Regions from separate parts of the Ferruginibacter lapsinanis genome, predicted to be linked through region 1. Evidence: riboswitches for the same ligand, from Rfam matches in the RefSeq annotation. Region 1 holds a riboswitch; the other holds the start of a gene.
What was found. A riboswitch is a leader RNA that binds a small molecule or an ion and turns the genes downstream of it on or off. The one in region 1 is predicted to bind thiamine pyrophosphate.
Positions count from the first base shown of each region.

Region 2: another riboswitch for thiamine pyrophosphate. It lies ahead of LK994_RS08540 (TonB-dependent receptor); the one in region 1 lies ahead of LK994_RS09965 (class I SAM-dependent methyltransferase).

Region 1 is NZ_CP086063.1:2,321,651-2,336,686, forward strand. Features, by position in the region: gene LK994_RS09915 (dihydrofolate reductase family protein) at 1-415, shown strand, start outside; gene LK994_RS09920 (DUF4349 domain-containing protein) at 436-1,332, opposite strand; gene LK994_RS09925 (mechanosensitive ion channel family protein) at 1,504-2,343, shown strand; gene LK994_RS09930 (rhomboid family intramembrane serine protease) at 2,488-3,984, shown strand; gene LK994_RS09935 (VOC family protein) at 3,987-4,424, opposite strand; gene LK994_RS09940 (porin family protein) at 4,508-5,140, opposite strand; gene LK994_RS09945 (hypothetical protein) at 5,373-5,918, shown strand; gene LK994_RS09950 (Trm112 family protein) at 6,022-6,306, opposite strand; gene LK994_RS09955 (thiamine phosphate synthase) at 6,313-6,945, opposite strand; gene LK994_RS09960 (AIR synthase family protein) at 6,936-7,991, opposite strand; gene LK994_RS09965 (class I SAM-dependent methyltransferase) at 7,993-8,715, opposite strand; TPP riboswitch at 8,774-8,871, opposite strand; gene LK994_RS09970 (DUF4468 domain-containing protein) at 9,499-10,023, shown strand; gene LK994_RS09975 (WG repeat-containing protein) at 10,155-11,510, shown strand; gene LK994_RS09980 (helix-turn-helix domain-containing protein) at 11,589-12,149, opposite strand; gene mdh (malate dehydrogenase) at 12,220-13,149, opposite strand; gene LK994_RS09990 (TlpA family protein disulfide reductase) at 13,216-13,707, opposite strand; gene efp (elongation factor P) at 13,850-14,419, shown strand; gene accB (acetyl-CoA carboxylase biotin carboxyl carrier protein) at 14,650-15,036, shown strand, end outside.
Region 2 is NZ_CP086063.1:1,983,655-1,998,690, reverse strand. Features, by position in the region: gene LK994_RS08590 (inorganic diphosphatase) at 1-532, shown strand, start outside; gene LK994_RS08585 (sulfite exporter TauE/SafE family protein) at 533-976, shown strand; gene LK994_RS08580 (RNA polymerase sigma factor) at 1,050-1,622, shown strand; gene LK994_RS08575 (hypothetical protein) at 1,612-1,971, shown strand; gene LK994_RS08570 (hypothetical protein) at 2,039-2,302, opposite strand; gene der (ribosome biogenesis GTPase Der) at 2,435-3,739, opposite strand; gene era (GTPase Era) at 3,851-4,717, opposite strand; tRNA gene LK994_RS08555 (tRNA-Met) at 4,846-4,917, opposite strand; gene LK994_RS08550 (alpha/beta hydrolase) at 4,969-5,898, shown strand; gene LK994_RS08545 (T9SS type A sorting domain-containing protein) at 5,959-7,683, opposite strand; TPP riboswitch at 8,030-8,125, shown strand; gene LK994_RS08540 (TonB-dependent receptor) at 8,166-10,316, shown strand; gene LK994_RS08535 (rhodanese-like domain-containing protein) at 10,401-10,709, opposite strand; gene LK994_RS08530 (PASTA domain-containing protein) at 10,740-11,540, opposite strand; gene LK994_RS08525 (D-alanine--D-alanine ligase) at 11,546-12,529, opposite strand; gene LK994_RS08520 (YybH family protein) at 12,633-13,097, opposite strand; gene LK994_RS08515 (4Fe-4S dicluster domain-containing protein) at 13,226-13,573, opposite strand; gene LK994_RS08510 (acyl-CoA reductase) at 13,642-14,634, shown strand; gene LK994_RS08505 (Do family serine endopeptidase) at 14,794-15,036, shown strand, end outside.

The DNA of each region.
Region 1 (15,036 bases):
TGGAAGAATTACCTATGAAATGATGGCTGGCTTTTGGTCTACCCCTTTTGCAATGGAACAAATGCCTGAAGTTGCCGCAGGAATGAATAATTTACCCAAACTGGTATTTTCTACTACCTTGGAAAAAGCTACGTGGAATAATACAATGTTGGTTAAAGCCGGTATGGCAGATAAGATAAGAGAAATGAAAAAAGAGTCTGGTAGGGATATGGTTATTTTAGGGAGTGGTACTATAGTTTCACAATTGACAGACGAAGGATTGGTTGATGAATATCAGTTAATAATAAATCCCATTGCATTAGGAAATGGAAGAACACTATTTGAAGGCATTCAAAAGCCGGTGAATTTTACATTGACCCATACACGAGTGTTTAAAAACGGCAATGTATTATTATGCTATGTGCCATCCAAATAGTGCTCTTTAAATAGTAGAGGCTAAATCTTTCTGTTTATTTTTTTATACATGATATACACAATCAGTCCCAATAAAAATACCCACCAAAGTTTTGTGACAAAAACAAAAAATGCCTCAAACATTTTCCAGCCATATTTAATGGCTTCAAGTATTTTTCTGCCAAAACCCGGTTCATATGCATCTATGTTTTTATCATTGGCAATAAGTGCTCTTTTGATTGCTTGCCGTTGATACATTGAAATATTTACTGTACTAAAATTGATCTGATCTGCCATAGACAGGTTGGCGATTTTTGCATTATCAGATTGTTCTTCTTTGTTTGATAAAAGCTCTTCGGCATTGGTTGTTTCTGCTAATTTCTTGCCCCTGTTATCAATAGCATAGCTTAACCGTTCAGTATTTTTAACGAAACGTTTTTGTGCCAAATTGTTTGATAAAATTTGCAGTGCAACATCTTCTGCTTTAATGATTCTATAGTCCAGGTAATCTATATTTTTTGCGATCTCTTTTAATGTAGTGTCCAATCTGATATTGGGAACTCTAAGTGTAATTGAGTTGGTTACTGTATATGCAGTAGTTTCTAAAGATGAGTCGGCACTGACAAGCACAGTAGTAATATTATCTATTGTACTGGTAAGATTGGTGTAAGTAACAAAACCGCTCTGCTGACTAACAATATTCTCAATGTCATATGTGGAGCGGATCACATCTTTGACCTTAAATTTCAGGTCGGCTGTACGGATAAATTTCCTTGTAGAGTCTTTATTGTTTTCAACTGCAGCAGAAGATGAAATGTAATTGGTTGTGGCGCTGTCTGCCATTGCAGGGCTCTCTTCTGGGCTATACTTGTTGTTATTACAACTTAAAAATACAATGATAGAGCAGAGAGCGGCGAGTAGTTTTTGGGAAGGTTTCATAAATAATTTTTTTATTGATTACTCAAACATCAAAAGGTGACCTTGCATTGTATGCTTCCTGCAACGCTTTAACAATGTTTTAGATACCGGGCAATTGAGGATAGAAAAAAAATATTTCTTCAATGCAACCTTTGGTTCATTTCATTCATCTTTCAAAAAAATAAATACATTATGCCTACTGTTTTGCAGATAACTCAGACACCTGACCAAGCTATCAATTTCATGTATAAGATAAAAGAGATGGCGATTGAATATGCTCCCAAATTGGTAGGAGCTGTATTAGTCTATTTAATTGGGAGTTGGATAATTAATAAACTATCAGCCGTAATGAAGAAGGCGATGGCACTAAAACAATACGATCCATCATTGCAAAGCTTTCTTACATCACTGGTGAAAGTATTATTAACAGTGTTGCTTATACTAACCATTTTCGGCATGTTAGGGGTTAATCTTACTGCCTTTGGTGCTTTACTTGCGGGTGTTGGTATTGCCATAGGAGCAGCATTGAACGGCTCTTTGGGAAATTTTGCCGGAGGAGTAATGTTACTCACTTTCAAGCCGTTTAAAATGGGAGATCTTGTTGAAGCACAGGGGCAAACAGGTATAGTAAAAGAGCTGGGCATCTTCAATACAGTTTTACTTTCTCCCGAAAACAAAACTATCATACTGGCTAATGGAGCTTTATCTACCGGTACGATCATCAATTATACTACCCATGGAAACCTTCGGGTAGATACAACGATGGCAATTGCGCCAGATCAGGATATTGATAAAGCAAAGCAAGTGGCTATTCAAGCACTACTTTCTCTTCCGGAAATTTTAAAAACACCTTCTCCTGAAGTAAATGTATTAAAAGTGGGTGACGGGATGATAACATTGGCTATTCGTCCTTATGCAATGCAGGAAAATTATTGGCTGGCGTTTTTTGGTGGACAGGAAGCGGTGAAAAAGGCATGGGATAAAGCAGGGATCAATGGTCCGGTTCCACATGTAGTGCATATTAATAAATAGTCTCCTCTGATTACTATAACAAAATAAACCCGGCCAATTTTTGCCGGGTTTATTTGTTTTGGAATAGATGGAAAGTGAAATAGTTTTAAACAGAAAACTTGGGCATTCTTGAAAAACAATGCATCTTAGCAAAAAAATAATCGTATGCCAAAACAGCAACAAACCATTGAATTGAATGATCTTGATAAAGAAATGGCATTGGCTATCAGTTATCAGGCAATTAAGAATTCCGGATGGGAAGTATTGTTTGCCGGGGAAGAGAAATTGTTGGGGTCTACTCCCAAAAAGTGGAGCAGCTTCGGACAGGAGATCATGATTGAAACTGATGGCATTACTTTAACTGTCAGCAGCGAAATGGTAAATGGAGAATCTTTTGATATAGGTGGAAAAAATAAAAAAAATATAGAATCGTTTCTTACAGCTTTTAAAACAGTTCAAAGTACTCTTGATCAAGAGATCATGCAACGCAATATAGAGACTATTAAAGAGCTAAGAGTAGTAACTCAGAAAACTGCAGAACAGGAAGCCGCTGATGCAGCAGCATTAGATGCTGCAATGAATTTATCGGGAAGTAACTTATATGTCACGTATGGCATTATTGCGATCAATATTATAGTGTTTGCATTAATGGCAATAAATGGAGCAGGGCTTTTTGATGTGAATGGACTAGTGCACATCAGGTGGGGTAGCAATTTTAGCGTATTAACATTGAGCGGTGATTGGTGGCGTTTGCTAACAAATGTTTTTATTCATTTCGGGATCATTCATTTGTTGATGAATATGTATTGCCTTTATACTGTTGGTGTTTATTTAGAACCAATGCTTGGCAAAGTAAAATATATTATCGCTTATTTGTGCACTGGTGTATTGGCAAGTATTGTTAGCCTTTGGTGGCATAGTAAAGGCGTGAATAGTGCAGGGGCATCAGGTGCTATCTTTGGTATGTACGGGTTGTTCTTAGCATTGCTCACTACCAACCTTATCCCAAAGCAAGTAAGAAATGCTTTGCTGCAAAGTATCGGGATCTTTATTGGGTATAATTTGCTGTATGGTATGAAAAGCGGCGTTGATAATTCAGCACACGTTGGTGGGTTGATCAGCGGGTTGGCCATTGGCGTTATTTATGCCTATGCAATAAAAAAAGAAAAGGCCGAGCAAAATCTGAACTGGGTTTTACCTGCGATAATATTGTTCACACTGGGAATGGCATATGAATATTTGCAATTGCATAAAACTTCGCAGGAAGACAGGAAAACAGAGTTGGCATATATTGCAGATGCCAAATATGATGACAATGAAAAGTTCAATGATCTACTGATAGGATTTTCTGCGATAGAAGATAGTGCGATTGCACCTTTACAGGATACTACGCTTAATGATCCGGAGCTAAAAATAAAAATTAATAGTATCAGCTATCCTTCATGGAAAAGAGTAGAGGCTGCCCTTGAGGAAACAAAAGGGTATAACATTTCTCCGGCAATGCATGCCAAAGCAGATAGGTTATTGGCGTATGTTATGTTGAGAGAAAAAGAATTAGATGTACTGCTTAAAATAATAGACACAGGCAATCAGCAGGAATTTATCCCTGAATTAAATGAAGTAAGAATGAAACAGAAAGAAGCAACAGCTGAGCTGCAGTAGTTCTATTTTTCATTACAGTTAAACATCCACTGTACGCCAAACTTATCTGTACAGCTTCCATAATATGCACCCCAGAACATGTCCGCTAATGGCATTGTTACTTTGCCGCCGACAGACAATGCGTCAAATAATTTTTTAGTTTCTGCCTTGGTATCCGGTTCAAGATTGATATGCACATTGTTGCCGAAATTAACAGTAAAGCCCATAGATTCCGGCGCATCTGTAGCCATTAATACGTGACCGCCAACAATTGGTAATTCAATATGCATGATAAGACCCTTGTCTGCTTCAGCTAGTGGGGGCATGCCCTCTTGTGGTGGAATATCTTTGAAACGGGCAACCCCCATTCCTCCAAATTCTCCACCAAAAACTGATTTATAAAAATTAAATGCTTCCTCGGTGTTACGAGAAAAATTCAGGTAAGTACTTACTCGTGCCATGACAACTTATTTTATTTAGCCAAAATAATAAAATAGTTCAGTAAAATAAAATAATCAGATAATGTTTTGATAGAAGGTAAGCATTAAAATGTAAAACCGACTGCTACTTCTATTGCTCTGTTATTCCAGCTTTGTGTATTGTCGAAAGAAGTTACTTTAGTTAACCCCATTTTGTAACGGGCTCCAATATTAATAAAAGGCACTTGTATCCACAAGCCACCGATGGCACTTAGTTCACCATCCTTATACAAATTGGTGATGGTATTGTTCTTTATGGCTTCAGGAGTTTTGTTGAGTAAAATATTGTATGCAGGTCCAAATTGTAATTTCACATGCCTGCTTTGTCCCACATTCATATTTACCAATAAAGGTATTTCCAAATAATTGAAAGGTTTTCTTATTTGTGTGCCATCACGAAATGCATCATCAAAAATATCAGATAGCTCGGTAGTCTGTGTAGTAGTAGACTGTACAAAATTCACTTCAGGTTGCAATCCGAAACGTCTGCTGAAATTGACCTGAACAAATCCACCCAATTGGTAATTATAGTGAAAACTATTTTTAAAAGATTGACCGGGAGTTTTATTCAGATTAAAGCCCACTTTTCCACCAAAACGGAGAAAATTTTCGGTATCGGCGTCATCTACTCTATTACGTTGAGCAAAACTATTTACAGAAATTAAAACGGGTAAAACCGCTGCAAGAATGAATTTCATGAATATTGGTTTAAATATCTGCAGATTTACACCAAAACTGTACCAAAAAATACTTTCGGCATTTATGTATAAGAAATTGTGGAGAAAAGAGGCTGAAATTGTATTATATAGCATTTAAAAGAGCGCTTATATGTTGATTTGTTAAGACTATCTTTAGAAAAAATACAGGCATAGGTATCCGGCTTCTATTTGGTTGGATAGATATTTAACTAATACGTTATCACCAATCAATATGGAATTATTCGATTTTGAGCACAATTTTGGTATATATTACCCTCCTCAGGAACTGATCTCCTTATTGGATTTTCAAAATAAATATTACAAATACTCTAATGGTTTTGGACTTTTTGCAGAAGGCCGATTCCCGATACAATATTTGTCTAAAGAGGAAGGTTTTCTAAATCAATTGATGCCATTTGCAGATGGCAGCCCAATAGCCGTTTATTCTTTGTGGGATGATGGAACAGATCGCAAATTGAATACAATGCCTGTGGTGGTTTTTGGAGATGAAGGAGGTGTTCATGTAGTAGCTGAAGATATTTTTTCTTTAATGCAACTACTCACTTTTGATACTCCTATTTCTGTAGATATAGACAAAGTTTTTTTTTATAAAGACACTAACACTTATGAAAAAAGTTTGCACCACGAATTGTATAAAAGTTGGCTCAAAGAAAATTTTCAGTTAGAATCAATAAATGATACTACTAAGATCATTAAGACTGCCCAGGAAAAATATAAAGAACAGTTTGATTGTTGGTGTGGTAAATATCTAAGATAGCTGATTCCGTTTGCCGACTGTTTATAAAATCTATTAAGCCCTCATATCAATAGTAACATTCGGTTTATTAGGCATGGCTACAATAGTACTAGTTTCAACTGTTTTATACTGTGGAGTTTTCATCAGTTATCAAACGGAAATTTTCAAACGTTTTATTTTTTAATAGAGGTTTCCAGCTTTCAATTAAAGGCTGTTCCAATTTAAATTCACGGTATTCATCAGGACTCATAATAGGAATTCCTTTTACGATAGGGTATATGCGGTCACATTCTTTACAGGTGAAAAAACCTTCCATTACATTTTTGTGTATGTCTTGAGAGATGATAGTTAGCTCTATATCGGCTTTATCAAAAGGGCAACATAATTTTTTTATCGTTTCAATATTCATTTTATTTTATTTTAAAAGTTCTGTATATTTTTTTATTGTTTCTTTCGGTGTTGCTGAATTCATAATTCCGGAGATCACAGCAATGCCATTAAATGGTAAGTCTTTCAGTTTTGGCATATTTTCCAAGGTAATTCCTCCTGCTAAAAAAACAGGAATTGCAGTTATCTCTTTGCATTTGGCAATGTTCTCAAATGTCACTAATTCGCAACTATTGCTGGTTGATGAAGGAAAAACAGAGCAGAAAGAAATATAGTCTATATGGTTTTGGTTTGCCCAATGCACTAAGCTTAAATCATTATTGCAGGTTATCCCACAAATAAAATGCCTTTTGACCGATTGTCTGATTTGGTCGATATTGTCAGGGGGCTTGTCGAAATGCACGCCATCCAATTCGGTCGATCGCAGCCATTTCCAGTTATTGTTGATCAACACAGGTATATTTTTTTTATGGCATATTGTTGTTATTGTTTTGATAAATTCTTCAATGTGCTGGTCTGCTAAAAAGTTATCCCAAATTTGAACAGCTGCGATCGGTTCTTCTGCGATCAATTTTAGTTTATTCAATAATATGGCCTCGTCTATTGAAGGGTCTATTACCAAATAAATTCCTGCATGTATTTTTCTTTTATTTATTTCCATCCTTTATTGCATGCGTTAACGAAAGCCGACCAATAAGGGTCGTCTTCCAGGTAAATCAATGCTTTTTCTTCATTGTTTTCTATCAATTGTATGCCATGTTTTTTTTCTTTGATCTCACCAACAAAAGAGCAAAGGATATTTTCTGCTTTCAATCGATCAATTACAAGGGATACACTTTCTTGTTTACAAGTTATGATCATTGCTCCTGCACCTACACAGTAATGAGGATCAATAGAAAATAAGTTGCATACTGCTTTCTGTACTTCTCCGGTTGGGATAGTATCTTTGAAAATAACAGCTCCATTCCCTGATGCAGAAGCTAATTCATAGATAGCTCCTAGTATTCCCCCTTCAGTCACATCATGCATCGCTGTTATGTCTTCATGTCTATTTAAGATGCCTACTGCTGTTAAAGCATCTTTGAGTGAAGATGTTTCATAAAATAAATCGCAGGCTTTTTGATAGACTTCGTTTCCGAGATTATTTTTAACAGTTTCAGGGAAACTCAAGGAAAGTATTGAAGTAGCAGTAAGTGCAGATTGTTTAGTAACTAAAATGGCATCGCCTGGTTTAGCTTGTTGTGAAGTAAGTACCTGCGATTTTGGAGCAACTGTGAAAAAAGTGCCTCCACCTGCAATAGTGGAATTTTGTCCTTCAATAAAACCTGTATGCCCACCTGTAATAGCAACTTTAATTGCTGCACAAAAACTATGAATATAATTCCAGTAGGTACTGAAATCTTCTTTTGAAAAAGTTGCAGGAAGGTTTAACACAAATTGTCCATACATGGGTGCAAATCCTGTGGTAGCCATGTCATTAGCCATCAGGTGTACCGACAACCATGCAGATTCCTGTAAGCCTAATGATGGAATAAGAGAGAGGGGATCGCTTGTGCTTGCCAGGACCATACCATCGGGAAGATCTATAACAGATACATCTACGCCGAATTGCGGCCCAACACTAACCTCATTTCTTTTGTAGCCACACTTTTTTTGCACAATGTTTTTAAAGTCGGTATTGCTTATTTTTCCCAGTTTGCCTTTCATATCATTTAACATCATTTAACTTGATATACAAACCGAAAAAATCTCCATAAGGCAATCCCCATTGTTGAACAGGAAACCATTTTGGCAATCCTGTACAAGTCCACTCAATAGTGTAATCTCTTCCTTTTAAGGCTTCATCAATTATTGCTGTAAGTTTTTTTGGGGTATAAAATGTAGCGGTAACATAAAATGGATTTTTCCCAAACAGTTGCTGAACTCGCCTGCGTAATACCTTTGGAGAATTCCTGTTCATCATTCCCATTGCCACTCCATATTTTGCCACTCTTGTTGCTTCCCGTATCACTTTTACCGGATCTTTATAGTATTCAAAAGTGGTAATAAAAGCCAAGGCGTCAAAAGTATGATCTTTAAACGGCATATGATGAGAGTCTGCCATCACGAGGTCGCCATCAAATAAATGAATTGCCTGTGAAAGCATAAGCGGGGAAATATCTCCGCCGGTAGCTTTGATGCCTATCTCTTTCCACCATCTTGTAAAACGAGTAGTGCCACAACCAAATTCAAGTAATGTTTTAATTCGCTTGTCTTTTGATACCAACTGTTCCATTACTTTTTTTTGCCAGATCTCCGCACGTTTGTATCTTCCTTCATACCATTGCTCATAGGTGTCGGTGTGCTCACGGTTAAAGAACCATTCTGGTCTTTCTTGCCAGTTTTGTTGTGTTTTGGGGATTAATTCAAAAACTTTTTTTTGTACTTCCATGGTGTTATTTTTTTTACAAAAAATACACGGAGAGAAATGGAAAGTCAAAAAAGAATGGAGTGTTGAAGTACTGCATCCCTACGTTGGCATTATCCAAATCAGGTTTCGGGTATTATCTCAGCCAGCACTTGTTTTCTGGCACCCCGTGCATTTAATTTTTCAAAGTTAGTAAGATAAAAAATAAATTGAGTATTTTTTATGGCATTACTAAAATGATGTATATGTTGGATTGTAATGTTCGGTTGTGGAGGGATGTTTAGCATTCATTGATCAAGGACTGTTCAGAAGGTAAAATGATGCCAATGTTACACTATTACTTGGATGGATTTTTATTAAAAATTGACTATAAATATGCTGACTATGTGACAGGAAAAAAGCCTTGTGAGGCACTGCTGTCGTGTGTTCAAGTTGTTTTTGCAGGCATATAAAAGAGTATCTATGTATTTTGCATCTTTAGTTATTCAGGCATGGTTTATGTGCTATATTTTGTGGAATCTTTTTTATAAATCCGTAAAAAATAATTCTATGTATCATCATCTAATTAAACAAAAATTACAAGGAAGTAATGTAGTTGGTTTTCACTCCACTGTTACAGATAAGATCCACGCAGTAATCAAAAAAAGTAAAGAAAGACATGCCGTAATAATGAAGGGCATGAGCAAATTTCAAAAGCAAATATTTCTCCAATTAGAAAAGCTTAGAAATTTGAAAAGTCTTTTTTGAAAAATGTGAAGCGGTTAATTTTCTGGCTGTAGTGTTATGTAATGTTCTTAATAAGAATATATGAGATTCTTTTTATTATTCAGTTGTCTTATTATTATTGAACTTTCATTTGGTCAGGATAAGCCTATGAGGTATGATAAGGTAATTAATCAAATTCCTTTGGGTAAAGAACAGTTGTTTGATAGAGTGTTATTATGGTTTGACAGATCTTTTTTTAATAATGAAGATGTTATCAAAGTAACAAACAGAAAGGCCGGTATGATCGCTGGTAAGGCTGTTTTTTATTCAGGTTATAAAGTGCCTGTAAATAATATCGACAGTGTAAATGACGATAAATTTGTGAATTATAATTTTGAATGGACAATTTGGATAAACAATAATTACATTTATTTTAGTATTCCACAGATTTATATTAATGGAACAACACTTGTTACTACTGCAAAAAAATGTCCAATTGTTATATTGGCTCAATCTGATGAAATAACAGACAGTCAGTGGAATCTGGCAAAAATATATTTAATAAAGAATTTGGATGTTTTATTAGATTCTTTGCAATATAAATTATTAAATCCCTCCGCAAGATAGCCGTTTGCGATTTTTCTGTCAGGTAGCACGAAGAAATGATTTTTCATAAAAATACCCATATACGGGTATGCTTAGTAAATGATTTTGTCTTTATTTTCAATGTCATTTATAATTGAAGATTATTTTTGTTTATGAAAAAAATCGGGTTGTTTGTTACAACAGTTTTAGGTTTACTCCTATCAGTTCAAAGTCAAGATCTTATCGCCTTTAAAAATGCTAAAGGTCTTTGGGGTTTTAAAGACAAAACAGGGAAGGTGATTGTAGAACCAAAATATTTGTACAAGCCTTCTTCATTTGTTGAGGGGCGTTCAATTATTAGCAAAACATATAGTTTGAAAGGAGTGGTAGATGAGAAAGGTAAAGAAATTACTCCGCCGATTTATTATTCCATTACAAATTTTAAGCATGGCTTTGCAACGGTTACTAAGGAATTCGTTGACAGTGTTAAACTGAAGCAAGGGAAATTAGTAAGAACCACAGTAAGAGGAGTCATTGACAGAAACGGGAAAGAGGTAGTTCCGGTTATTTACAAGGAACTTTTCGGAGACCTCAGTAATGGTTGGTTTGCGATGGCCACCGATACCCTCAACAAAAAATTTTATTATAATACCGAAGGAAAAATATTTGCCGTTCCAGAAGGGATGTTTATTTATAATTACAGGGTAGATGGCAAAAAATTTGTGGTAGGTAAAAATGGAAAGGTTGGGTTGATCGATAAAAATTTTAAAGAGTTACTTCCGTTTGATTATTCGCTGATATCACCTACACAAAATAATTTACTGATCGTTGGTCAGAATAATTTAGTTGGATTGATGGATGATCGTACACTAAAGTGGATTGTTCAGCCGAAGTATAAGAATATCAGTTTTTTTCAACAAGGTTATGGGGTTTTCACAGATGAACAAGGTTTATTGGGTGCTATCAATACAAAAGGTGTAGTTACTACAAAACCTCAGTTCAATACAATATATCGTATTGATAAAACAAATTCAGCACTGGCTATGTACATGTATAAAGGTTCTGACCAATCCGGATTAGTAGACCTTGCCACCGGAAAGATCATTACTCCGGCAAAGTATCTCATGTTGCCTTATGATTATGATAACGGGATAATAGTTTTCAGGAAGGATAATAAAAAAGGGATGATCGATTCAACAGGCAAGGAGCTTTTTTACGCAGCCTACGACGATTTTTCATCCGGGTTTAGTTACAACAGGGCGTGGGTAATGAAGCAAAATAAATTTGGATTTATAGACAATACAGGTAAGTTGGTAATACCTATTCAATATGACATTGTAGGTGGTTTTGTTGAAGGATTGGCTAAAGTAAGAGTTAATGGAAAATACGGGTATATTGATCCGAATGGCAAATTGGTGATACCTCAAATTTATTTAGATGCACAAAATTTTGAATCGGGTATGGCATGGGTGAAAGATGAAACCAATCGAACATATTATATTGATAAGGAAGGGAAGGAGGTGAAGTAATTTTTGTAATAGACATAATGCTGTTTAATAACGGCACAAAAATTTGTCTAATTAAAATCATAGTCCCTACAAAACCACCTAAATATTTTGAATAGTAATTCTTCTTTTTTCCTTTAATGCTTTAAAATGTGTGGGGGTTAATCCTGTCGCTTTTTTAAATTGTGTAGACAGATGCCCAACACTACTATAATGCAGCATATCTGCAATTTCAGAAAAAGAGTGTTCTTTGAATATGATCAATTCCTTTATTCGTTCAATTTTTAAAGAAATAATATACTGCTCTATCGTAGTAGCTTCAACTTCTGAAAAGAAATTGGCTAAATAAGTATAACTATGCCCTAATTTTTCACTTAATAAAACAGAGAACTTGATATTGGGTTTCTCATCAGAATTGTAGACGTAGTCTATCATAACCTTTCTTACCTTCTCTATTAATACACCCTGTTTTTTTTCTAATAATTCTAGCCCAACTTTTTTGATCCTGTTGTTCAGTTTCCTTTTTTTGTCATCAGAAATAGGCTCTTTGGTTTCTATTTCCCCTAGTTCTACTTTTATTGGCGAAATATTAAGTTCTTCCAGAGCTTCTTTAACAACCATTTTGCAGCTTTCGCAAGCCATATTTCTTACATAGATTTTCATATTCTATTTTTTAGTCTGATAAATTAAAAGCCCTGCATTTGCAGGGCTTTTAATTTATCAGGTTCTTAATTTATAATGTTTTCAACACATCGTTCATGCTTCTTACTGCATCTGCACTTTTGTTGAAAGCAGCTTGTTCAGCGTCATTCAATTTAAAGTCAAGGATCTTTTCCCAGCCGTTTCTACCGATAATAACGGGAACGCCTAAGCAAATATCTTTTTGTCCATATTCGCCATCTAAAGCTACACAGGCAGTGAATAATTTTTTCTCGTCACGTACAATAGCCTCAACCATTGCAGCACCTGCAGCTCCGGGAGCATACCATGCAGAGGTGCCGATTAAAGCAGTCAAAGTAGCGCCACCAACCATCGTGTCTTTTACAATTTTTTCCTGTTGCTCAGCAGTTAAGAAATCTGTAACAGGAGCACTGTTCCAGGTAGCTTTGCTTATCAAAGGAATCATGGTAGTATCACCGTGTCCGCCAACAACTACTGCATTCAGATCAGCAGGGCTGCAACCTAATGTTTGGCTCAATTGGTAACGGAAACGAGCGCTATCCAAAGCTCCACCCATACCGATGATCTTATTTTTAGGTAATCCTGTAGATTGCAATGCCAGATAAGTCATTGTATCCATCGGGTTACTGATAACGATGATAATAGTATTTGGAGAGAATTTTAAAATGTTTTCTGCTACAGATTTAACGATACCTGCGTTCACACCGATCAATTCTTCTCTGGTCATGCCCGGTTTACGTGGCAAACCTGAAGTAATTACTACTACATCGCTGTTAGCAGTTTTTGAGTAATCGTTTGTACTACCAACAATTTTGGTATCGAAACCAAGTAATGCAGCAGTCTGCATCATATCTTGTGCTTTACCTTCGGCAACACCTTCTTTAATATCTAATAAAACTAGTTCAGTGCATAGCTCTTTACGGGCAATATTATCAGCGCAAGTCGCACCTACGGCACCTGCACCTACTACGGTAACTTTCATAATACAATCATTTATTTTTTGATAAAATTAATTTGCGGTGCAAAGGTAGTTCATTACACAATTGGATTACAATGCTTCAGCAATTTTTTCTACGGGAACGCTACCGTCGAAAGCCTTTACAAACTGTCCTTTTTTATCGTATAAAAATAAGGCCGGGAAATTCCTTATGTTATAGAAGGTACCCAGAAACCAGGAGGGGTCTCTGGCAACGGTGATATTTGGATATTTGCTTAGTTGATAGTTTTGATAAAAACTATACAAATACTTATAGTCAAGAGGTGATGCCATTACTATTTGTATCTTTTTAAAGCGTTTGATATGAGCAATCAATTCGCTGGTTTCGTGCTTGCAATGTTCGCAATCCGGACTAAAAGCCATGATAAGTGTAGCTTTTCTTTTTTTTAGGTCAGCTTTAGCAAATTTGGTACTGTCGGGTACTTTTGTAAAAGAAAAAGGTGGTATCTGGGTGAATTTCAGATAAAGTAGTGAGGTATCTGCCTGGGCAAATAACATCTTGCTACATGCAAAAAGAGCGATAATCAGGAATATTTTCTTCATTGGGTAAATTTTTACAAAGCTAAATTTATATCTGCGATATTATACTCTGCAACATTAAGCAGTTAAATTTCCATTTTAGCCGTACTATTAGTACTTTTGCAACCCAATAACAAAACAGCAATAATAAAATAAATCAACTAATATGGCAACAACAGCAGATATGCGTTCAGGATTGGTCATCAAAGTAGATGGTAGTCTTTACTCAGTAATTGAATTTGGTCAGAATAAAACTGCAAGAGCTGCAGCGAAAGTTTGGGCAAAATTAAAAGGGGTTGATAACAACCGTACCATTGAAGTAACTTGGAACAGTGGAGAAACCATTCATCCGGTTAGAGTAGAAAAGAAGGCGTATCAATTCCTGTATAAAGATGATACAGGCTATAATTTCATGGATAATGAAACTTTTGAGCAAATAGCAGTTCAGGAAAGTATGATCGATGCACCTAAATTCTTAAAAGATGGTCAGGAAGTATCTGTACTAATTAATGGTGAAACTGAACAACCGATGGGAGTTGAGTTGCCTGATAAAATTGTACTGTTGGTTACTTATAGCGAACCTGGAGCAAAAGGAGATACTGCAACACGTACATTAAAGCCTGCTACTGTAGAAACAGGAGCAACTGTAAATGTACCATTATTCGTTAATGAAGGAGAATTGATCAGAGTGAATGCTAAAACAGGCGAATATGTAGAAAGAGTGAAAGAGAGCTAAAACAAATGACAGAATTTTGATATAAAAGAGGCTGATTTGCAAAAATCAGCCTCTTTCATTTTAGGCCGTTTTCCCCATTTTTTTGTGATTTTTAGGGTGTTTTAAGGCAGTTTTTAACATTTTTTGGTCAAATTCTATATTTTTAATTTTTCAGAAATTTGCATTTTTGATAAATCATTCCCTATCTTAGCAGCCCCGTTTAAATAAAGTAAACCATTTAATTTTTTAACATGGATATCAAACAAATTCAGGAGCTGGTAAAGCTCATCAATAAAACCAATATCGGAGAAATCACAATCGAAGAAGAAGGCGTTAAAATTACAGTTAAACAAAAGAAAGATCCCGTTCAGCATATAGTTGCATCAGCACAGCCACAGGCTTACGCACCACAACCGGCCGCAGCAGCGCCAGCGGCGGCGGCTCCGGCAGCAAAGCCGGCAGAAGCACCTAAAGCAGATAATCTGGTAACGATAAAGAGTCCGATGATCGGAACATTCTATCGTCAATCAGGTCCGGGTAAACCAATTTTTGTAAATGTTGGAGATGAAGTAGAACCTGGTAAAGTGGTATGCATCATTGAAGCAATGAAACTGTTCAATGAAATTGAAAGTGAAGTG
Region 2 (15,036 bases), 340 kb from region 1:
ACATCCATGGCACGGGGCACATTATGGCAAAAAGGCACCTGAAGTAGTAAATGGCTTGATAGAGATCCCTCAAGGTTCAAGAGCTAAATATGAAATTGATAAAACCACAGGGTTATTAAAACTTGACAGGGTTGTTTATTCTTCGTTTCACTATCCAGTAAATTATGGTTTTATTCCGCAAACATTAGGACATGATAATGACCCCTTGGATATATTGGTAATGTGTAGTGAGAGTATCCAGCCTTTATGTCTTGTAGAAGCTACTGTTATTGGTAATATGCAGATGATCGATAATGGCGAAAAAGATGACAAGATCATTGCTGTGGCCACAAAAGACCCCACAGTAAATCATATTACCAATATCAATGAATTACCAAAACATTTCATTGCAGTATTAAAAAATTATTTTGAGCAGTATAAAGTACTGGAAAATAAAGTTGTAGAAATAGACGACTTCCAGGATAAAGAAGCAGCATATAGTATCATTAATGATGCGATAGAATATTACAAAGTAAAATTTCCTGCAAAATAAATGTCTGTAAAAAAAGCTAATATGGATATGCAAACAATTCTGATAGTGATACTGATCGGTATTGCTGCAGGCATGCTAAGCGGATTAGTTGGTATAGGTGGTGGATTGATAATCGTTCCGGCATTGGTGTATTTTCTAGGATTTTCTCAACATACGGCGCAAGGCACATCACTGGGGTTGATCCTTTTACCGGTAGGTATACTGGGCGTTTTACAATACTATAAACAAGGCAATGTCGATGTTAAAGTAGTGGCCATATTAGCTGTAGGGTTTTTGATTGGAAGTTATTACGGTAGCAAGGTTTCATTAAACCTACCACAAACAACGGTAAAAAAAATATTCGCCGTATTGATGATACTCATCGCCATAAAGATGCTTTTTCTTGACAAACCGAAAGTAGACAAAAAAATTGCCTCAACTAATACCGGTATCATTGAAAAATAATTGCCTTAAGCCTGATAGGTTTATGGAATTCGGGTCGATACTACATCTAAGATAATATATACAGTACATTGCTTTGAGTAACGACAAATACAGGCATATAGAAGATAACCAACTGCTGGAAAATTTTTATTCAGATAAAAATAATCAGTGGTTGGGTATTTTATTACAACGCTACACATTGTTGTTATTGGGTGTATGTATGAAATATTTGAAAAATGAGGATGAAGCAAAGGACGCCGTTCAACAGGTCTTTTTAAAAGCTATAACTGAATTACATAAGTATAAAGTAGATTATTTTAAGAGCTGGTTATATACAATTGCAAAAAATCATTGCCTGATGCAATTAAGGAGCAAAGGGAAATACGATATAGCAATCAACGATGATACCATCACTTTAACAGAGGAACCTGAATTAAAACTTACCTTAATTGAAAAAGACAATACGTTAAATGCTATGGAGGTTGCTTTACAACAACTGAGTACCGAACAACAGCAATGCATAACTTTGTTTTATCTGCAGAAAAAAAGTTATCAGGAAATAACAGATATTACGAACTATAGCCTCTTACAAGTTAAAAGTTATATACAAAACGGAAAACGAAATTTAAGAATTCTGCTATTGCAGCAACACCAAAATGAGCAATGAATTAATTGACATATTATCCAACAGTAATAAAGATATTGATAACCAGCAATTAATGGATTATCTGAGCAATCAGTTATCAAAATCAGAAAGCCATGCTATTGAAAAAAATATGGCTGATGATGCTTTTATAAATGATGCGGTAGAAGGATTACAAAAACTGGAAGGCAAGAAGAATCTCAACCTCTATGTTGATCAATTAAACCGTGATCTGCAAAAACATATAGCCAAATCTAAGCGTCAGAAAGATAAACGTCGGTGGAAAGAACAACCCTATACTTACCTGGCCATTCTTTTGATATTATTTTTATTGATAATCTGTTTTATTGTAATAAGAAATTATCTGCATTGATAGCCCTTCAATAAAAAATCCCCCCGATAAATCGAGGGGACTCTAGCAAGAAATCGTTTATAAAAAACTAGTGTTTTGCAGCTTCTTTTGCAGTTGCAGCCATTTTATCAACAGCAGCTTTAGCAGTATCAGCAACAGCGCTCATTTTGCTAGCAGCAGTATCGATAGCAGCTTTAGCAGTATCAGCAGTAGCAGCAGCAGCTTTAGCTAAAGAATCAGCAGCAGCAGCAGCATTTTTAGCTGAATCAGCAGCAGCGTCAACAGTTGTTTCAGCGTTGTTACAAGCAGTCATAAGACCAGCAACAGCAAGAATAGCAAATAATTTTTTCATTTTTTGTTTTTTTTGAGTTTTTAAAAATTCGGTGCAAAACTAATCACTTTTTTTAATTATACAAGTATTTAGCAACTATTTTATTAACATTATCATATTTTGGGGATAAAACAGGCAAAATCTGCAGTGATTTTACTTCTTTCTAAGGAAAATCCTGATTGGAACCCCCGTTAACTTGAAATTTTCTCTCAGTTTATTTTCTAAATAATTTTTGTACGGCGTTTTTATATCATCCGGATAATTACAGAAAAAAGCAAAAGAAGGAACTACTACAGGCAATTGTGTTACATATTTTATTTTTACCTGATGTCCTCTTACTACCGGCGCATGATATGCTTCCACCGCCTTTAGCATAACATCATTTAATTTAGAGGTAGCTATTTTTTGTTGCCTGTTGTCATATACTTCCAACGCCATTTCCATTGCCTTCATGATCCTTATCTTTTCGGTGGCAGAAATAAACAATATAGGAAGATCGCTAAACGGAGCAAATCGTTTCTTTAACTCTATTTCATAATCACGAGCTGTATTCGTTTCTTTTGGCATTACATCCCATTTGTTCACCAACACAACAATCCCCTTTCCTTTTTTAACCGCCATGGCAAAAATGCTCAGATCCTGGGCTGCAATCCCTTTTTCCGCATCTAATAACAACAAACAAACATCTGCCTCATCAACAGCCTTAATTGCACGGATAACAGAGTAAAATTCAAGATCCTCATTTACTTTTGCTTTACGTCTGATACCAGCGGTATCAATCAGAATGAATTCTTTGTTGAAAAGATTATAATGTGTGTGAATTGTATCTCTAGTTGTACCGGCAATGCTACTTACGATCGTTCTCTCCTGTCCAGTAAGGGCATTTAGTAAGGATGATTTCCCTACGTTGGGCTGACCTATGATCGCAAATTTTGGCAATTGTTTTTCTTCAATGATTTCTGGCTCTACGATCAAGGCTGTTACATCATCTAACAGATCTCCTGTACCGGTTCCGCTGATCGAAGACAGGAAATGGATCTTATCAAAACCTAAACTATAAAATTCAGATGCTTCTAAAAGCCTGTCGTGGTTATCCACTTTATTAACGACTAAGAAAACAGGTTTGTTAGTCTTACGCAGCATTTGTGCCATCGAATCATCCAGATCGGTAATACCTGTAGCAACATCTACCATAAAAATGATCGCATCTGCTTCTTCTAATGCAATTACAACCTGCTTACGGATCTCTCTTTCAAAAATATCTTCGCTCTTAGGAACAAAACCGCCTGTATCAATCACATTGAAAGATTTACCCGCCCACTCTGCTACGCCATACTGACGATCTCTTGTTACACCACTGATATCATCTACAATGGCTTTACGCTCTTCCAACATTCTGTTGAAGAATGTACTTTTGCCAACATTTGGTCTGCCTACTATTGCTACTGTAAAACCCATAATAAATTACGATTTGTGAATTTCGATTTACGAATTTTTTAAAATCGAATGCTGGTATTTCATTCGCAGATCTAAATTCGTAAAACGTAAATATTTATTTAAAACTCAATTTCAATATCCGTATTCTTTCAACTGCATTTCATTGTCACGCCATTTAGGACGCACTTTAACAAACAATTCCAGAAATACCTTGCTATTTAAAAACTCTTCTATATCCTTCCTCGCCAATGTTCCTAATTGCTTGATCATTTTCCCTCCTTCTCCTAAAATAATACCTTTCTGTGTATCTCTTTGTACAATTATATCTGCCTGTATTTTTATCAGGGTAGTTTTTTCTTTAAACTCTTGTATCAATACAGTTGCATGGTAAGGGATCTCTTCTCCGTACAATAAAAATATTTTCTCACGTATCAATTCACTTACAAAAAATTTTGTAGGCAGATCACTAATATCATCTCCTTCGTAGAACGGCGCTCCTTCAGGCAATAAAGCTACAATGCTTGTCAATAGTTCTTCTATGCCTTTCTTTTTAAGTGCTGAAATGGCTATTACCTGCTTACAATAAGTTTGTTGTAAAAAAAACGCTGTGGCTTTGGCTATATCTTCTTCACTAACCTTATCAGTTTTATTTAAAATAACCAATGCCGGCATTTTTAATTTCAACGCAGAAAAAATTGCATGACTTTCTTCGGGATTCTCTCTTGCATCTGTGATCAACAGTGCAACATCCGCATCCTCCAGACTACCTTTTACAGCCTGCATCATTTTTTCATGCAGTTTGTATTTCGGCTCAATGATACCCGGAGTGTCTGAAAAAATTATTTGATATTCATCTGATGTTAAAATAGCCTTTATACGATGACGGGTAGTTTGCACTTTATGCGACACAATGGCCATCTTCTCCCCCATTAAAGCATTTAAAAGGGTGCTTTTACCTGCATTAGGTTTACCAAAAATATTTACAAATCCTGATTTCATTTATAACCGTTTAACTGCAAGGCACACGTATCTGGCTATAAGAATTGAGAGGAGGTAATCAAATTCTTTAGCGTTGATCGGCAACTTGCTAAGAATAAAAAAGGCTCTTTCGAGCCTTCATTTTTTAGTTGCGAAGACCGGGATCGAACCAGTGACCTTCGGGTTATGAGCCCGACGAGCTACCGCTGCTCTACTTCGCGGTGCAAAGGTAAGGGTTTACAGACTCGCCACCAAATAATATACAATTATCGATGAAATTAATTCCCGTCAATCGACATACATATACCATTCCAGCTAAATATTATACATTCGTTAAACAAATGAATCGTATGAAAAATATGTATAAAATATTGTTGCTGCTTATACTTTCCTCATTTTTAATGAGTGCTTGTAAGAAGAAGACCAAAGAACAAAACGACGAGATCTATAGCAGACATTTACAGGAGCATATCAAGCTTACGATCATCAGCACCCCAATACCGGAAGATAAAAAAGAGCTGAACTTATTGTTATTGAATGATGGCCAGGATATTAAAAAGCTACGAGTGACAGAAATTGTTGATAGCCTTTTCAGGAAAAAATTAATTTCTCCCCTCATAATTGTTGCTATACACACTCTTGACAAATCACAGGAATATGGCGTAGCAGGTTATGCCGGTTATCAAAACAAAGGGAACAAAGCTGATAAATATGCTGACTTTATTGACAATGAATTGTACAGTTTTATAAAAAAGAAATCAGGTGTACGAAAATTCAAATCGGTGGTAATTGCAGGTTGTGACTTAGGTGGCTTATCAGCATTTGATATAGCCTGGGATCATGCAGATAAAATCGATAAAGTGGGTGTTTTTTCAGGCACATTTGGCTTCAGTAGTAAATCAACAGAGAGCCCTGACTACTCGGATAATTCGGACAGAATTATTTTTAATAAAATAAGCTCTTCCCGAAAAAAGCCTCACTTAAAATATTGGTTTTATGGAGATGATACGAATGAAAATGGCAGCCGGTATCAGGATAGTATCACTATCAATCATACCGAAGATCTAATAGCATTGATCAAAACTAAAAACGTTTGTGCCCCGTCTGACATTATTTATACAAAAGCGATTACCCGAAAACAGGGGCATAGAGAATGGAGTAATGCTTTCCCCGATTTCATACAATGGGCATTTGGTAAATAGTCATAAAAAAGATGCTGCATTTTTACATGCAGCATCTTTATAAAGTAGAGTGTGTGATTATTAATGTTTGATTACAGAGAATTTGCTTTGCAGCATAGTTCCGTTGGCATCAACAGCTTTTAGAATATAAGTTCCGGCAGGGAAAGCTCTTACATCTATTTTAACTGAATTGCTATTTACTTTTAATTTGTTGATCATTGCTTTTCCTGTTAAGTCAAATATACTGATCAGGTTGTTAGTTGCAGAGAAACTGTTCATATCAACTGTGATTGACTCACGAGCCGGTGCAGGATAAACTTCTAAGCCTAAATTTTTACCGCTGAAATAAACAGAAACGATCTCAGAGTAGCTAACTTTAGAGTCATTACTGATCTCTGTTAGACGATAGTAGTTGTATCCGTTTTTCGGAGACTGATCCTGAAATGCATACGCAACTTCTGTGCTGCTGTATCCTTGTGCATTTACTCTGCCAATACCCACAAAACTAATTCCGTCAAAAGATCTTTCAATGATGAACTCTTTCGCATTCAATTCTGTGCTTGTTGACCAATTCAATTGCACTTGTTGCAAATTCAATTTTTTAGCTTTGAATGATTTTAGTGTAACCGGTAAAGGTCCACACTGTCCATTTCCGTCACATTGATACAAAGGGCAATTACCATAAGCGGCAGGAGTAAGGAACGCATTCATATACAATCTTATACCATTAATATCATCATCTGTATTACCTGAGAAACTATGGTTACCCAAATAAAAGATCAAGCCCCCTTTACCAGACCTATGTTTTGATACTGTTGCACCAAATACAGAATCCGTAGCAGCGGTACTACCATTGATAACAGGATAAAAATTATTCAAAGCCACACTACCTGACTTCCTTGTCCATGATTGGCAAGAACCGCCTTGCTCTGGTGTAAATATACCATCAAATTGAGCATAGGAAAGATCAGGATTGGCATAATTTATATTCGTTTTGATAGCATTATTTAATACATCAATTCCCAGAGAGGATTGTGAATGACTAACATTTTCATATGTTTCAATAGCCGCACATTCTGCAAGAAAATTTCCTCCCTTCTGAACAAAATCTCTTAGAGAATCCACTATACGTGCTATAGGAAAACTTCCACCACCATCATTATGCGGTTCAGAGGCAAAAGTATAACAGCCATTATATAGATTAACGGCCGAATCAAGAATTTTGTAATTGGTAGAAGGAATTGAAGCAGCAGTCATGTAAGCTATCTGAATTGAACCTTTACCACCGTCATTCAAGACCGCAGCTTTAGGTTTAACAGCGGTAAGATCATAACGTACATTCACATTTACAGGAGCAGTAGTTCTGTAAACATTTATTTTATTTACCGGTGTCATAGAATTATTATAAATCGTTATAAATAATCTAGCCAGAGCGGTGTCTGAAGGAGTGATCACAAATGGACCGGCTTTAAAGTCTTTAGGTGTTGTGCCAGCTGCAACAAAACTAGGAGTAATTTTTTCAGCCAATACAGAAAAATCTGCGGCACCATGCACTTTACCTGAATCAATCACCCAACGAAGTCTGATACCACCATTCATAAGGTTTACAAGTAAACCATATGTTTTGATGTTGAAATAACCTGGATTTGCCTGATAAGTTTTATCCATCGCTATCACAAATGAACCCGCAGGTAACACTTTGATATTCTTATTTGGATTAGGCAGATCAGTGTTTTGAGCTTTAGCGTGTGAAGAAAAAAACACAAGGGTAGTCAGTAAAATAACTGAAGGTAGAAAAGTTTTCATAATTAAAATGTTTAATAAGGTTAACGGCTCTTCTACAGAATAAAGGGAAATTAATTACGGCGGCTTTTCAAACAAATGGATTGTTTGCTCGGGAGAGGATATGAACGAAATTTTTTTAAGGGAAATTTCGTCTTGAGGATTAAGCTAGACTCTTGTGTGATGTAAAAATATTTTTTATTTTCTACATAATGAAAGAAAAAGTGAATTATTTTTATTTTTATTGTTTATTAATTATTTATATATTATAATTTTATTTGTATTGATAGAATGATAACGATATCGTAGAAAAAATTACCACTAACTCAAAAACTACTATACCTTTGTTTTGCAAATGTTTTTATAACCGACTGAATTTCCGGGGTGCTTCTTGAATGAGGCTGAGATTAAACCCGTATAACCTGCTCAGGATAATACCTGCGAAGGGAGATACCTTTCTTTTACATCGGATCATAATCCGGATGTTCAGCACAAATCTCGTTTTAATGAAAAAAGTATTTATCAGTACAGTATTGTGCTCATTCTCCATTATTTTGGCCAAGGCGCAGGAGAAGCTCGGCGACACTACCTTTTTACAACCTATTGAAGTATCAGCTGTCAGGGCAACAGAAAAGGCCCCCTTTGCAAAAACCAATCTTTCCAAAAAAGAAATTGAAAAGAATAACATTGGCCAGGACCTTCCTTTTATTCTTAACCAAACCCCATCAGTTGTAGTCAACTCTGATGCAGGAAATGGTGTTGGATATACAAATTTCAGGGTTAGAGGATCTGACGCCACCCGTATCAATATAACATTGAACGGCATTCCTTACAATGACCCCGAAAGCCAAATCAGTTATTTTGTTGATATGCCTGATTTTGTTTCTTCTGCCAGTAATATACAAATTCAAAGAGGTGTAGGAACTTCATCCAATGGAGCTGGTGCTTTTGGAGGTTCGGTAAATATTTCTACCAATGAGATCATTGAAAAAAACTACACTGAGTCTAACAATAGTTATGGCTCATTTAATACATGGAAAAATACAATCAAATTTGGTACAGGTATATTAGATAAACATTTCACTTTTGATGCCAGGCTCAGCAAAGTAAGCAGCGACGGATATATTGACAGAGCTAAAAGTGATCTGAAATCATTTTACACAAGCACTGCTTATGTTGATGCTAACAAATCATTTAGATTGAATATTTTTTCAGGCAAAGAAAAAACCTACCAGGCATGGAACGGGGTACCGGAATATTTATTAAATACAAACCGAACATATAATAGCAGCGGAACAGACAAGCCCGGAGAACCTTACAACAATCAAACAGATAATTATACACAAACACATTACCAGTTCTTTTACAATCAAAAAATATGCAATAGTTTAAAACTGAGTACGGCTGTTTTTTTAGTTAACGGAAGCGGATATTGGGAAGAATATAAAGCCGGCGAAGCGTTAGCTGATTATGGTTTGTCTGATTATACCGTTGGTAATACAACTATCTCTTCTACAGATCTTATTAGAAGGCTTTGGCCAAACAATAAGCAATATGGAACTATTTTTTCTGTGCAACATGAAAAGAAAAACACACAGTTAACGATTGGTGGCGGATACAACCAAAATGACGCAAAACATTTTGGAGAAGTTATCTGGGCACAGGTTCCGGTTACACCTAATTATCACTGGTACGATTTAACTGCAACTAAAAAAGATTTTTCTTTGTATACAAAATGGACACAAACGCTTAACCAGCATTGGCAAACTTTTGTAGATGTGCAATACAGAAATGTAGATTACACCATTAATGGTTTTAGAAAAAATCCGGCTTTAATAGTTAAAAGCAATTACAACTTTTTTAATCCTAAAGCTGGTATTACCTATAATGCTAATAACTGGCAGGTATTTTTATCATATGCCAACGCAAATAAAGAACCTAACAGAGATGACTACGAGATCAATACAGCCAAAAAGCCTGTTCCCGAAAAGCTACACGATTTTGAATTAGGCGCTGAAAAAAGAAAAACAAATTACAGTTTTGGTGCAACAGTTTACTACATGCGATATAAGGACCAATTGGTATTAGTTGGAAATATTAATGATGTAGGGGCTTATACAAGAATAAATATCCCTAAAAGTTACAGACTGGGTGTAGAGCTGGAAGGAGCATATGTTTTCAATAAATGGTTAAATGCTACGGCCAATCTTTCTTTAAGCGAAAATAAGATCAAAAACTTCACGGAGTTGATAGATGATTATGACAATGGTGGATATGTAACTAATTTTTATAAAAAAACAGATATATCTTTCTCTCCTGCTGCAATCGGTAATTACAGTCTTAATATTATTCCTGTAAAAAATGGAGAAATCAGTCTTCTTGGAAAATATGTAAGCAGCCAATACATGGACAACACTTCTAACAAAAGCAGGAGCCTTGATTCTTATTATCTGCAGGATGTAAGACTAGCTTACACTTTACACAATAAGCTTTTTAAAGAAACTAATATCAGTTTAAAACTCAATAATATTTTTGCAAAAAAATATGAATCAACCGGATATACATTTAGTTATGTATACGGCGGGTTAACTACTGAAAACTTTTATTATCCTATGGCACGATTTAATGCAATGATATCATTGAATGTTAAATTGTAACCGTCTACCAAAAATAAAAAGTTCCGTTTCGCTAGTCGAAATGGAACTTTTTTATGTTCATCAATGTGGTTTATTCTATATATCCTAGACATTAAATTTTGCTCTCCAGTCTAACATCCCTCCTACCAGATTTTTTGTGTTTTTAAAACCTGCTGCATCTAAAATCATGCAAGCCTGTCCGCTACGATTACCACTTCTGCAATAAATGATCAATTCCTGGTCTTTCAGTTCTTCCAGCTCATCAATTTGCATTGCCTGTATCTTGCCCAATGGAATAAGTGGCCCCCCTATATTAAATTCAGCATTTTCGTGAGGCTCTCTTACATCTATGATATGTAGTTTTTCGCCTGCATCTAATCTTGCTTTTACTTCTTCAACGGTTATGGTATTCATGTTATAGTATTTTTTAAATGTATTAATATCTTATTGGTTGTTTAAAGTATCCTTGAGGTATATCATCACAGGCGATATCCAAATATCCATTACCTGCCCGGAGTGAATATACATTGGTTGCTTTTCTTCATTAAATCTTTCAGGATTTTGTTTATAAATAAAAGCAGAAGCAGTGTCTTTAATATCTGTTTCAGAAATAATTGCTCCTATGCTTATACCAGTAGAATCAAGCGCCGCTTTCGCTTCAGCAAATCTCATCCCAACCAGATCAGGTACAAGTATTTCAGCATCTTGTAATCCTCCGCCAATGATCAGAGTAATAGCACTACCCCATTGCAACTTTTGTCCCGGAGAAATTCTTTGCCCGTTATATTGCTGTTCCAAAACGGACCCCATCATAAAATCCGGTTTATAAATGGTATCTCTCAACTCCAAATGATTGCGACGAAGCAGGTCTAAAGCAAAACGTAAGCTTAGCCCTTCCAATTTTGGCATTTCAATCATTGGCGGCACATAACGATTGATAGTAAGAAAAACACTACGATTTACTTTCACGGTAGAGCCCCCATCAGGTAACTGCTTGATAACAGTACCACGTTTTACTGTATCAGTATACACAGAATCTTGTATCACTACATCAAAGCCTTTGCTTTCCAATAATTCTATTGCCTGGTGTGTGTCTTTCCCTACCAAAGAAGGTACTGTTAAATACTCTCCATGCTTGGTTATCCAACTTAGCATTTGCAGTAATACAAATACCAACGTAAACAATAGTACAACAGCGGCTACAAAGTTTACCCAAAGCGGCTTATCGGTGATAAATTTAAACATATTGATCAGTTAAAACATTCTTCAATTAAAGCTGAATAAAAATCTTTCAATGTCCAGTTCATTGCTTTTACCTGCTGAGGTACAATACTTGCCTCACTTTGACCGGGTACAGTATTTATTTCTAACATATAAGGATTGCCACTCTGCTCATCATAAATAAAATCGATTCGTACAATGCCATTACAATTAAAAATACTATAGGCTTTTTTTGCGGCATTACTTATTTTATCAGCCATTGACGGATCAATTGCAGCAGGCGTAACTTCTGTGCTAGCTCCTTCATATTTTGCATTAAAATCAAAGAAGTCATTTTTAGATATCACTTCAGTTATGGGTAGTGGGATGATCTTGCCTTTAGTTTTAAAAACACCGATCGTGAATTCTCTTCCTTTAATAAATTCTTCTACCAAAACCTGGTCATCTTCTTTAAATGCTTTTTCCAATGCTGCCTGCAGATCATTTGCTTCATTTACTTTACTCATACCAATACTGCTGCCTCCATTATTAGGTTTTACAAACACAGGCAATTTTAATTCCTTTAAAATATCGCTGCTTGTTATTGAAGTGTCGTCTTTAAACAAGTGCAAAGATTTTGCCACATGCATGCCTCCAAAAGCGGCCACTGCTACAGTGTATCGTTTATTAAATGTTAATGCTGAAGTTGCCGCATCGCAAGAAGTGTAGGGTATTTTTAAACAATCGAAATAGCCTTGTAATTTACCATCTTCACCAGGTGTCCCGTGAAGCCCTATTAATACCGCATCAAAAATGATCTTTTTCCCATTTACAATAATAGAAAAGTCATTTTTATCAACAGCTATATGTTCGCCTTCGGCAGGGATATAAAACCATCCATCAGTACGAATGTCTATTTTATAACAATCCCATTTTTGGGTATCTATGTTGTTTTCAATGGTGATGGCACTTTTATAAGATATTACCGCTTCTCCGGAATAACCGCCTGTAACCAGTGCAATTTTTTTCTTCATCTATATCAATAAGTTATTTAGCAAAGAAACGAAATTAGTTTTAGTTTTTAATGTATGCTTATTAGTTACAGTTGTTTATAAAATTTAACAGTTTGACCACGTTTTATTCTGCTATATCAATTCCCTCGTTACCTGTATCTAAAGCAAATTTCCATTTACCATCCGGCTGTCTTTTCCAAATACTTACATAAGTACCATATTGTACCGTTTCAGATTTTTTGGGTTTAATGGAATATATCCCATAGGTATAGCCAAGATCACCCGATTGAGCTACACTCCCCCCTTTAGGATCCCATGTCATTGTATATGAAGAATCTTCTCCCTGGCTAATGTAAAATATAGCCTCTCCACCGATGATAGGCTTTGAATTGGGTCTTAACAAAACGCCATTGCTATCAATATATTCCATAAAAGCTGCCTTCATTCCTTTTAACTCACTCATTTTTGAAAACTCTCTGTCAGCATCCATCATACTCATCTTAATATCCACCATATCTTCTTTAGGCTTCTTCTTAAAACAAGACAATAAAGAAATTGAAATAATAAGCAATAGTGATAAATTTTTCATGCAGTTAATTTAGTAAAAAAAAATGAGATGAGAGTATACAAAAAAGCGAAAGTATTTTTCAATACCCTCGCCCTTGTTGCAGGAAATATCACCTGCCTGTAGTAAGACCTTCCGGTCTGTATAAAATCTTAAACGTGTAAGCTGTCTTTTTTTGCCATGAGTACTTCCACTGTTTCTTCATACATTTCATCAGGAACACAACAATCAACCGGACAAACTGCCGCACATTGTGGTTCTTCATGAAATCCTTGACACTCCGTACATTTATTAGGAGTAATATAATAAGTATCCACACTTAAAGGTGCGTTACGTTGGTCGGCATCTACCTGAGTGCCATCCAATAAAGTAAATGATCCTTTTACAGTTGTTCCGTCAGATATTGCCCATTCTACACCACCTTCATAAATTGCATTGTTAGGACATTCTGGTTCGCAAGCACCGCAATTAATACATTCGTCGGTAATCTTAATAGCCATTGTTTTGAGTTTTTTATAAATAAAGGGTTAAATAAAATACATTTGCAACCCAAAAGTATAATTACCAGATGAATTTACAAAATAGAATTAATTTATTATCAGCATTAGGAAATCTTCTAAAAAAAAATACAGAAGAATGGCAGGCTGTTAAACATAAAGCTTCGATAAAAAATGGTTGGTTTACCCCCGATTTCATTGATGTTGCTTTAAATAACATTATTAATGAATTTATTGATCCGGAAAAATTAACGGCATGGGCAAACCGCTATTTTTTAGATGACAATATCACCCAAAAACAGGTAGGCATTGTTATGGCAGGCAACATTCCATTAGTTGGTTTTCATGATTTTTTATGTGTATTTATTTCCGGCCATCGGCAAATGATAAAACTATCCAGCAAGGATGATGTTTTGTTGCCGTATTTAACTGAAAAAATGACGGAACTGAACAGCGATTGTGCAAAGTTGATCTCATATTCAGAAATGCTAAAGGGCTGTGATGCTTATATTGCTACGGGAAGTAACAACAGCGCCAGATATTTTGAATATTATTTTAGTAAATACCCAAGTATAATCCGTCGTAACCGTACATCAGTGGCAATTTTAACCGGTAACGAAACAATGGAAACGCTTGAAAAACTGGCTGATGATATTCATATTTTCTTTGGGTTAGGTTGCCGAAATGTGACAAAGATATTTGTACCGGAGGAATATGATTTTGTTCCGTTATTACAATCTTTTCATCGCTATAAATATTTTGCAGACCATCATAAATACAGAAATAATTACGACTATAACCTGGCCATACAGATCATGAACAATCGATTTTATATGACCAATGAAGCCACTTTGCTGGTAGAAAGTGATTCTATTTTTTCTCCCATCAGTCAGTTGAATTATAGTTTTTATAGCGATAAAACGACTCTTTTGGAATCCTTGAAAAAAAATGATGAAATTCAATGCATTGCAGGAATAGATATCCCTTTTGGCATGGCCCAAACTCCCTCCCTCACAGATTATGCAGATGGCATTGATACCATTCAATTTTTGTTATCTTTATAGCAGGTAATAGAATTGAGTTTTTTCATCTACGAAATCGTTCCTAATTAATTGTTAAACATGTCAGTTGGTAAATATCATTTTGTCAGCCCTTCGTTACTTTGTATATGAAAGGCACAAAAATTGAATTCAATTTTTAAAATTCAGAAAACGTTATAGATTATGAAAACAAAACAAATTTTATTTACTGTAGCGATCAGCGCCATTACAGCGCTGGGTGTAATGATTGGTTACACTAAGTTTATACAACACAACAATAGTTTTGCCGGACAACAAGCAGGAATGGTTCCGTCTAACTACAAGTATGCTGGTATGTTTGATAACAACCTGCCTCCCGGTGCCACAGATTTTACGCAACCTTCCCAGGCGGCATTGCCGGCAGTAGTGCATATAAAAACAAAAACA